Regions from separate parts of the Paenibacillus sp. FSL R7-0333 genome, predicted to be linked through region 1. Evidence: riboswitches for the same ligand, from Rfam matches in the RefSeq annotation. Region 1 holds a riboswitch; the other holds the start of a gene.
What was found. A riboswitch is a leader RNA that binds a small molecule or an ion and turns the genes downstream of it on or off. The one in region 1 is predicted to bind thiamine pyrophosphate.
Positions count from the first base shown of each region.

Region 2: another riboswitch for thiamine pyrophosphate. It lies ahead of thiC (phosphomethylpyrimidine synthase ThiC); the one in region 1 lies ahead of MKY86_RS00495 (ABC transporter substrate-binding protein).

Region 1 is NZ_JBBOBZ010000001.1:117,907-122,833, forward strand. Features, by position in the region: gene MKY86_RS00480 (ATP-binding cassette domain-containing protein) at 240-1,064, opposite strand; gene MKY86_RS00485 (ABC transporter permease) at 1,145-1,906, opposite strand; gene MKY86_RS00490 (thiamine-binding protein) at 1,903-2,196, opposite strand; gene MKY86_RS00495 (ABC transporter substrate-binding protein) at 2,249-3,322, opposite strand; TPP riboswitch at 3,471-3,581, opposite strand; gene MKY86_RS00500 (hypothetical protein) at 3,654-4,927, opposite strand, start outside.
Region 2 is NZ_JBBOBZ010000001.1:7,562,598-7,567,524, forward strand. Features, by position in the region: gene MKY86_RS32685 (ribose-phosphate diphosphokinase) at 1-223, shown strand, start outside; gene MKY86_RS32690 (tetratricopeptide repeat protein) at 390-1,838, shown strand; gene trxB (thioredoxin-disulfide reductase) at 1,885-2,838, shown strand; TPP riboswitch at 2,888-2,994, shown strand; gene thiC (phosphomethylpyrimidine synthase ThiC) at 3,146-4,840, shown strand.

The DNA.
Region 1 (4,927 bases):
ATGCACTTCGTACAGCAGAAATCTGCGAAAGTGGTGTTTTGGGGCAAACAAACAAAAATCTGCTGTATAAAATACAGCAGAAGTGAATTTCGCCTGGAATATTGCAGATTCTATTGCAGTAAATACAATCAGGTAGAGTTGTGCCGCTACAGACAAGGCAGTGCCGAGTCACGAGGACTGTTGTTACCATAGCAAGGGGCGCAACCGTTACAGCTAAGTCACCAGCGCAGCACCCCCTCTTAGCTCTGGCTCTTCGCCTGCTCCTCGCGCATCCACTCTGAGAGCTGGCGCCGCATCCGGAGGAACTCCGGCGAATCGGCGATCTCTTCGCGGCGCGGGCGCGGGAACGGGACCTCCACGGTGTGGAGGACGGAGCCGGGACGCCCGGAGAAGACGTAGATGCGGGTGGAGAGCAGCAGCGCCTCTTCGATGTTGTGGGTGATGAACAGCACGGAACGGCGGTTCTCCTCCCACAGCTCCAGCAGCCAGCGCTGCATCTGCTCGCGGGTCAGCGCGTCGAGCGCGCTGAACGGCTCATCGAGCAGCATCAGCTCCTGCGGTGCGAGCATGGCCCGCAGGAAGGCGGCCCGCTGCTGCATGCCGCCGGACAGCATGTGCGGGTAGGCCCGCTCGAAGCCGCCGAGGCCGATCTTCGCCAGCCAGTGGCGCGCAGCTTCGCGGGCCTCCCGCTGCGGGGCGCCTTGCAGCTCGCCGCCAAGCAGGACGTTATCCAGTGTGCTGCGCCACGGGAACAGCGCGGGCTGCTGCGGCATATAGCTGATCTTGCCGCGCTGCCCGGTCACCGGGATGCCGTTCATGCGGACGGTTCCGGTATCCGGCAGCGTAAGGCCGCCGATAATATGGAACAGCGTGCTTTTGCCGCAGCCGGAAGGGCCGACAATGGAGACGAATTCCTGCGGCTCCACGGTCAGGGACACCTGATCCAGCACCTGCGTCTCCCGGCGGCGGTGCTTGAACGACTTGCTGATGCCGCTGACTTCGAGCGCAGGCGGCACAGTCCGTGTACCCAGGCGTCCGTCTCCGTCCGCCTTCTCCAGTTTAATCCTCGTAAGCTCAGACACTTCGCGTAACCTCCTTCAGTTGATTATAAGTACTTCCGTGTTGGGATATCCTCCCGTGGGCATTAAGCTTCCTTGCGCGGCTTCCAGCGCACCAGCCATCTCTCCAGCAGGGCAATGAGCGCGAATAATACGAGACTCAACAGCACGATAATAGCGATGGCCACGAACATCCGGTCCGCACGGTAAGAGGACTTCTGCAGCAGCATATAGTAGCCGATCCCTTTGTCGGCGCCGATCCATTCCGCCACCACTGCGCCCATCACCGCATAGGTGGCGGAGATCTTGAGGCCCGAGAACAGGGAGGGCAGGGAGCCGGGAAGCTCCAGCTTGCTGAAGATCTGCCACTTGCCCGCACCGGCCATCTTCATATAATTCATCATTACCCGGTCGCTTTGCGTCAGCCCGCCCATGGTCGCAACAGCTACGGGGAAGAAGCAGACGAGGGTGATCAGGATGATTTTGGGCAGCAGGCCGAACCCGAACCAGATAATCAGCAGCGGGGCAAGCGCAATGGAGGGCACATTCTGGCTGAGGATCAGCAGCGGATAGAGGGCTCGCTTGACCCAGGGCAGCAGATGCAGCAGCAAGGCGGTGAGCAGGCCGATGCCTGTGCCGACCGGGAAGCCGATCAGGGTCAGCCGCAGCGTGGCGGCGGTGTGCTCCCAGATCCCGGAGGCGTTGTTCTTCGTCTCACGCGCGATATCCGCGGGGCTGGGCAGCTGGTAAGCCGGGATGTCGAACAGCATGACCGATAGCTGCCATATCCCGACAAAAAAGAGGACCGCCACAAAGGGCGGCCACACTAGCTTCCAGGTGCTTCTCACGGCCGGTATTTCTCCGTCAGCTTCTCCATGCTGATGCCGCCCGGATTATGGGCGATCTTGATCTGTGAGATCATACTCGGACTGCCGGAAGCGATCAGCGCCTCATGCATGTCACGCACAATATCCAGCAGCTCGGACAGCTCGCCTTCCATCGTGGTCTCCAGCGGATTCACCTGATGCTTCACGCCTGACTTTTGAATGACCTCTATAGCCTTGTCCACGTAAGGGATGGAATCCTCGTTGTTCGGTGTCTTGGGAATTACCTGAATGCTGAGCAGTGTGTTAGCCATGATGAATCCTTCCTCTCCAAGTTAGGTATAAGATTCCCGCCATGCGGGCTCATTATGATTCCGGCAAAAATTCATTCGTAAACGTACTCTCCGCATCCAGCGGCTTATCCAGCAGCTTCAGGCCGTACATCCAGTCGGCGTAATTCTTCCAGATCTCAAGCTTCTGCTCACCCCAGCGCGGGGCGTCGTCCTTGTATTTCGGGCTAAGCCATTTCTGGCTGGCCAGCACCAGCTTGGGGTCCAGATCAGGTACAGCATCAGACAAGACCGTCGCGGCTTCTTCCGGGTTATCGATAGCATACTGATACCCCTTGGACGTAGCCTTAAGGAAGGCCTTCACCACTTCAGGATGCTCGGCGATCTCCTTCTCGCTGGTGGTCAGCACCGGTGTGTAGTAATCAAGCTGCGGCGCATAATCCTTAAGATACAGCATATCCAGCGGCTCGCCGCGCAGCTCGGCCTCTACCCCGGTCCACGCATAGAAGATCCAGGCGAAGTCAATATCCCGCTTCACAGCTGTGAAAAAGTCCGCTTCGCCGATATTCACCAGCTTCACCTTGGAGACATCCCCGCCTTCGGGGTCCATAATCGCTTTCATGGCGGCCTGCTCCGCAGGGGAGCCCCAGCCTCCGTACGTTTTGCCTTCAAAATCCTTCGGCGTCTTAATATTGCGGTCCTTCGGAGCCGCGAAGCCCGAGGTATTATGCTGAATGATTGCAGCAATCGATACCAGCGGCACATCCTGCAGACGGGCCAGGGTCAGCGCCTCCTGGGCACTGATGCCGAACTGGGCTTCGCCGGAAGTGACCATTGTATCCGACCCGGCAGCGCCAGGCTGTACAATCTGGACGTCAAGACCTTCCTCCGCGTAATAGCCCAGCTCTTTGGCTGCATACAGGCCGGTATGATTCGTGTTCGGCGTCCAGTCCAGGGCAATCTTGACCGGAGTCAGCGCCTTAGGTGCATCTGTGGGTGCGGCTGCGGTTGCATCAGGTGCAGCCGTGCTGTTACCGGCAGCAGGTGCGCTGGCCCCCGCATTGCCGCTGTTGTTCCCGCCGCCACATCCCGCGACCGTGAGAACCAGCATGGAGCTGAGCAGTAGTGTGACTGTTTTTTTGACTCCCATTTCTCTTTCTCTCTCCTTCCAGCAACCCCTGGTCTTCAGAGCTTACAGAAACCCTATTCCTGTACATACTTAGAATCAAAAAAGCGTCCCGAAGATCGGGACGCCAGTGACTTGCGTGAGGGGATTCAGCTTCAGTACCGCTCAAGGCACTGTGTTGAATGAAGATTCCTACGCTGGCATTATCCAGATCAGGTGTAAGGGTCAGTATCTTGTGGGATACAATCTCAGCCGGCCAATTCCAGCACCCCTGGTTCTATAAAGTTCACGGGTATTGCTATGTTCTTACGGTGTATTATAGACGGCAGCTTCGACATTGTCCACCCTCTGTGTCTTAATCCCTCGTATAATGCCGCTTCTTCCGGCGGCTGCGGATGCCGTTCCAGATCTCTCTCAGCGTTAAGCCGACACTGACGGTAATCCCAGAGAAGGTCAGGAACAGAGCCAGATACTCGAACGCGGAGTACTCCAGCATTTTGCTCCAGTCGATCTGGCCCTTCAGATCCTCGATGACCTGATTCATCCCGTATATCCCGCTGATGACCGTAAATACGGTGAGCACCATCAGGAGTGTATCCCGCCGTTTGGCCTGGAATTTGTCCTGGTACTGGAACAGGTCATTGAGGGTCATTTTCACCTCATCGAACAGAGCATCATTGCCATATACCTTACGCAGCTGAAAAAAAATCTCCCGCCCCTGCGACTGTGAAATCAGCTCCAGGAAGTAGAATTTGGCCGAGAATTTGTTGATCAGGAAGATCAGATTCTCGATCTCGTCGTTATCGTGGTTGATGCGCAGCCGGGAGTGGAGGTTGGCGAGCTTCAGCAGCACGATTTTATGAAAAATACTCAGCAGCATTCCGTAATAATATTCGCCGTACATCTGGCTGATCAGGCCTGCGGCAATCTCCGGCTTCGCCCGGCTCACGCAGCAGAAGGTCTGCTCATTGGTCATATAGTAGGTGTCCGGTCCCCAGCGGCTATAGCAATGCTCCCGGGTGTACTGCTTGATATAGTCTGGATCACTTGCACTCATGTAGGGGCTGCCGTCGATGGTCAGACCATCCACCTGAGAGGCACGGTAGAGCATTTCGACACTGATCTCTTCCTCATCCTCCGGGAGATTAACGCCGTAGAAGGCCTGCACCAGCATCCGTTCATCGACGAAGAAGGGCAGGGTCTCGAAATAATTGCCATTGGTCTCCGCAGGATCGAGATACGGCTCCAGCCCGGCTGCCAGATGCCTGAACACGAAGTCCTCCACCCGGGCAAAAGACTTCTTATGACAATGGATGAAGGTATGCTCATCCTGAACACTCACATCCTCCAGGTTGCGGAACCGGTCGGCGAATTCCAGCACCATGCTGAAGGGGAGATTCTCCTCCTCAATAGCCACTCTTACCGTCAGAAAGCCCAGCTCGAACGGGCAGAGGAACACATCGGTCGACAGCACGCGGAAGGGAACCGTCTGAAAGGGCATTTGCAGCCCGCACAGCAGATCATTGGCCCGGGAAAAGCGGCGGAAGGAATCCCTGTCCTTCTCACGCGGAAACAAGACATGGGCGGCAAACGGAAGATAGCTGCGCTCCATTTTCTCATGGGATACAC
Region 2 (4,927 bases), 7.4 Mb from region 1:
CAGTATCGTCTGTGCTACGCACGGACTGTTCTCCGGGGATGCGCTTGAGCGGATGGATCATCCCAATATCGACGAGATTGTCATTACCGATTCGATTGCCCTGCCGGACGAGCATTCCAGCAGATTCGCAGTGCTCTCGGTAGCTCCCATGCTGGCTGAGGCCACGCGTATTATCATCGAGGGCGGTTCCATAGATAAGCTGTTCAGAGACGCGGGGATTTAACTCCCGCGTCTTTTTTTGAGCTTTTCCCTCCCGTTAGCTCTCTCTCTGAGACTTGAGAATCTCGTTGCCACATGTGGTATACTGTGTGAAGAAGACAGCCGAGACCATAAATGGAAACGAACAGGTAAGGCTAGGGAAGCTGAAACAAGGGAGGTGCCTTGCTTCCATGATAGAGAGAACTTCAGAGAATGCCGCGGAGCACAGTAATGTCATTCCGGTCACTCTGGATGCCAATTTTTTCTTTGAAAGAGCCGTTCGGTCGCTGGACCGCTTTCAATATGATAAGGCATTAAGAAATTTTCGCAAAGCTGTTGAATATGAGCCGGATAATCCGGTGAATCATTGCAATATGGCGGGTATATTATCTGAGATGGGCAATTATACCGCATCTAACGAGATTCTTATCCATGTTCTGGAGAAAATCGACCCCGCTATGACAGAATGCCATTTCTACATGGCTAATAACTTCGCCAATATGGAAAGCTTTGAAGAGGCGGAGCGTTCGCTGGTCACTTACTTGGAAGAGGATGCTAACGGCGAGTTCATGACCGAATCCGAAGAACTGATGGAGCTGCTGCAATATGAGCTGAACCGGCCTGCTCCGCTGGTGCGTATCCGCAGCCGTGAGGGAGTCGTAGAGCATGACCGGGCGCGTAGTCTGCTGGAGGAGGGTAAGTTCCCTCAGGCTGTAGAGCTGCTGGAGGAGATCACTGCGGGTACCCCGGATTTTTTGGCTGCGCATAATAATCTGGCATTAGCTCATTTCTATATGGGCCGGTTCGCCAAGGCGAAGGAATGTCTGAATGAGGTGCTGAAGCAAGACCCCGGCAATCTGCATGCTCTGTGCAATATGGCCATCTTCCTGCAGTATGCAGGAGATAAGGAACAGCTTGAAACGCTGCTCGGTATGCTTGAAGCAACGGTGCCGTTCCATCAGGAGCATGTATTCAAAATGGCTACAACCATGGGTATCCTGGGCCGGCACGCTGCCGCTTACAGCCATTTCCGCCGTCTGCTGAAGGATGAGGAGGTCGCCGGAGATGCCGGGCTGTATCATTACTGTGCGGCCGCGGCAAGCAATAGCGGAAAACATGATGAGGCGCTGCGCTGCTGGAGACAGGCAGCCAAGCTGGACCCTGCTTCCGCTGTCCCGGCGTTCTTCCTGTCCCAGCTCCAGCAGGCCCGGGCAGAAGGACAGCCTATGCCTGCTGTCAGCTATAACTATCAGCTGCCCTTCCAGGAGCAGCTGAAGCAGTGGAAGGGCAATACGGGCAGATTCACTGAAGAAGTGCGGAATAATCCGCTGCTGCGCGCCTCGTTCTTCTGGGCGCTGCGCTACGGCGATTCCGCTACGAAGCTTCAGGTGACCGAGGCTCTCCGCTGGATTGAGGACGAGGAGATGTCCGAGGTACTGCGCGGAGTTCTGGAGCAGGAGCCGCTGCAGGAGGACCGCCTGCAGGAGGCGGTATTGTTCAGCCTTCAGCGGCTGATCGGGGAGAACCTGAATGAAGCCGGCGGCTCGCCCGGCGAAGAGCAGGAGCCTGCGGCTGCTCCCGGACCCAAGGGGATGCTGCCCGGAACCGGCGGCTTATCGCCGTCCACTACCCGTATTTGAAGCAATTGCTGTTGTAAGAACACCTACTTGTAAGGAGGCCAATGTAATGTACAAAACGATTGTAATCGGAACAGGCCCGGCCGGGCTGACTGCCGCGATTTATCTGGCGCGTGCGAACCTGAGCCCGCTGGTCATTGAAGGTTTGCAGCCGGGGGGACAACTGACAACGACGACAGAAGTGGAGAACTTTCCAGGCTTCCCTGAAGGGATTCTGGGTCCGGACCTGATGGACAATATGCGCAAGCAGGCGGAACGCTTCGGCGCTGAATTCAAGAATGGCTGGGTGGAGTCGGTGGACTTCTCACAGCGTCCGTTCAAGGTAACAGTGGACGGAATGGGTGTACTGGAAGCGGAGTCGGTTATTATTTCAACCGGGGCCTCTGCAAGATATCTGGGCATTCCGGGCGAGCAGGAGAATGTGGGACGCGGGGTCAGCACCTGTGCGACCTGTGACGGCTTCTTTTTCCGTAATAAAAAGATTGTCGTCGTCGGCGGCGGAGACTCCGCTATGGAGGAAGCCAGCTTCCTGACCCGCTTTGCGTCCAGCGTAACGCTGGTTCACCGCCGTCCCGAGCTGCGGGCCTCGAAGATCATGCAGGACCGGGCGCGTGACAACAGCAAGGTAACCTGGGCCTTGAACCGCACACCGGTTGAAGTAACGGTAGGAGAGACCGGAGTGAAGGGCCTTACGGTGCTTAATAATGAGACAGGTCTGACAGAGCTGGTAGAAGCAGACGGTGTGTTCGTAGCGATTGGACACACACCGAACACAGCCTTCTTAGGCGGCCAGATTAACACCGATGCCAACGGTTATATCGTGGTGAACCCGGGTACCACCGAGACCAACATCCCGGGTGTATTCGCCTGCGGCGATGTACAGGATACACGTTACCGTCAAGCGATATCGGCAGCGGGAACCGGCTGTATGGCCGCTATGGATGCCGAGAAGTTCCTGGAAGGTACGATGGTGCACGACTGGAGCGAATCGCTGGATAAATAACGGGTTTACAAGAATTACCCATACAGGTAAAATGTATTTAATTAGATAAGATACCCACTAGGGGAGCCTGAATAGGCTGAGACGGGAAAATTGAATTTCCGGACCCTTGAACCTGATCTGGATCATACCAGCGTAGGAAAGTGGAGTCGGACCTTTTTTGAATACAGTCTTATTTGACTGTTCCTTTAATAAAGCCGCTCCAGGTGGAGCGGCTTTTTGACTTGCAGGAATCTATAGATTCTTCGGCTCAGTCTGCTGCGTGACATCTTATCTGATTGACTCACAGAGTGAAGAGGAGGAGATTGGAATGTCAGAAATGATGAAGAACGAAGAGGTGGATCTTTCCGGATTCCCCGCAAGCCGTAAAGTGTATGTGGAGGGCTCACGCCCGGATATCCGGGTTCCGATGCGGGAGATCAGCCTCAGCAGAACCGAAGGCGTTGCCGGGGAAGAGGACAATGCTCCGCTGCGGGTCTATGACACAAGCGGTATGTACACGGATGCCGCGGAGGAGATGGACATTCGGAGGGGGCTGCCGCCGCACCGTTCAAGCTGGATCGCGGAGCGTGGCGATTCGGAGGAGTACACCGGAAGAGCCGTCCGGCCGGAGGATAACGGAATCCGCAGAGAAGGGGCTGCCGCAGAAGCTTATCCAGGACTGTGCAGGAATCCCCGGCGGGCCTATGTAGGCGGCAATGTGACTCAGCTGCATTATGCAAGGCAAGGGATCATCACACCGGAAATGGAGTATATTGCGATCCGAGAGAATACCCGGAAGGAGTTCGTAAGGGATGAGGTGGCTGCGGGCCGTGCTATTATTCCGGCCAATATCAATCACCCGGAGAGTGAGCCGATGATTATCGGCCGTAACTTCCTGGTGAAGATCAATGCCAACATCGGAAATTCGGCGGTCACTTCTTCTATTGAAGAGGAGGTGGAGAAGATGCGGTGGGCGACCCGTTGGGGGGCTGATACCATCATGGATCTCTCCACCGGCTCTAAGATCCATACCACCCGGGAGTGGATTATCCGCAATTCTCCTGTGCCGGTCGGGACAGTGCCCATATACCAGGCGCTGGAGAAGGTGAACGGTATAGCCGAGGACTTAACCTGGGAGCTCTATCGCGACACGCTGATTGAGCAGGCGGAGCAGGGGGTGGATTACTTCACCATTCATGCCGGGGTGCTGCGGCGCTATATTCCGCTCACTGCCCGGAGAATGACCGGCATCGTATCCCGGGGCGGATCGATTATGGCTGCCTGGTGCCTGGCCCATCAGCAGGAGAACTTCCTGTACACACACTTCGAAGACATATGTGAGATCATGAAGACGTATGATGTGGCCTTCTCACTGGGGGATGGCCTGCGTCCCGGCTCTATCGCCGATGCCAATGACGAAGCCCAGTTCGCCGAGCTGGAGACGCTGGGAGAGCTGACGGCGCTTGCCTGGAAGCATGATGTTCAGGTTATGGTAGAAGGTCCGGGCCATGTGCCAATGCACAAGATCAAGGAGAATATGGACAAGCAGCTTGAGATTTGTCACGAAGCCCCTTTTTACACCCTCGGTCCGCTAACTACGGATATTGCACCCGGCTATGATCACATCACGTCGGCCATCGGGGCAGCGATAATCGGGGGGCTTGGAACGGCAATGCTGTGTTACGTTACACCTAAGGAGCATTTAGGCCTGCCTGACAAGAATGATGTGCGCGAAGGCGTCATTACCTACAAAATTGCTGCACATGCCGCAGACCTCGCCAAGGGACATCCGGGTGCGCAGGACCGGGACAACGCGCTGTCCAAGGCGCGGTTCGAGTTCCGCTGGCGCGACCAGTTTCATCTCTCCCTGGACCCGGAAAGGGCGCAGGCGTATCATGATGAGACGCTGCCTGCGGAGGGGGCAAAGCAGGCGCATTTCTGCTCGATGTGCGGCCCTAAATTCTGCAGCATGCGGATTTCGCATGATATCCGGAATTCCCATAGATGGAGCCAATCACTGTAACTTAGCTGCATGACCTAATCTATATGTAGGTATGTTGTTCATGGCCGAGAGGCCGTGAATACAGCGGAAACGTATAATTCTGAGGCT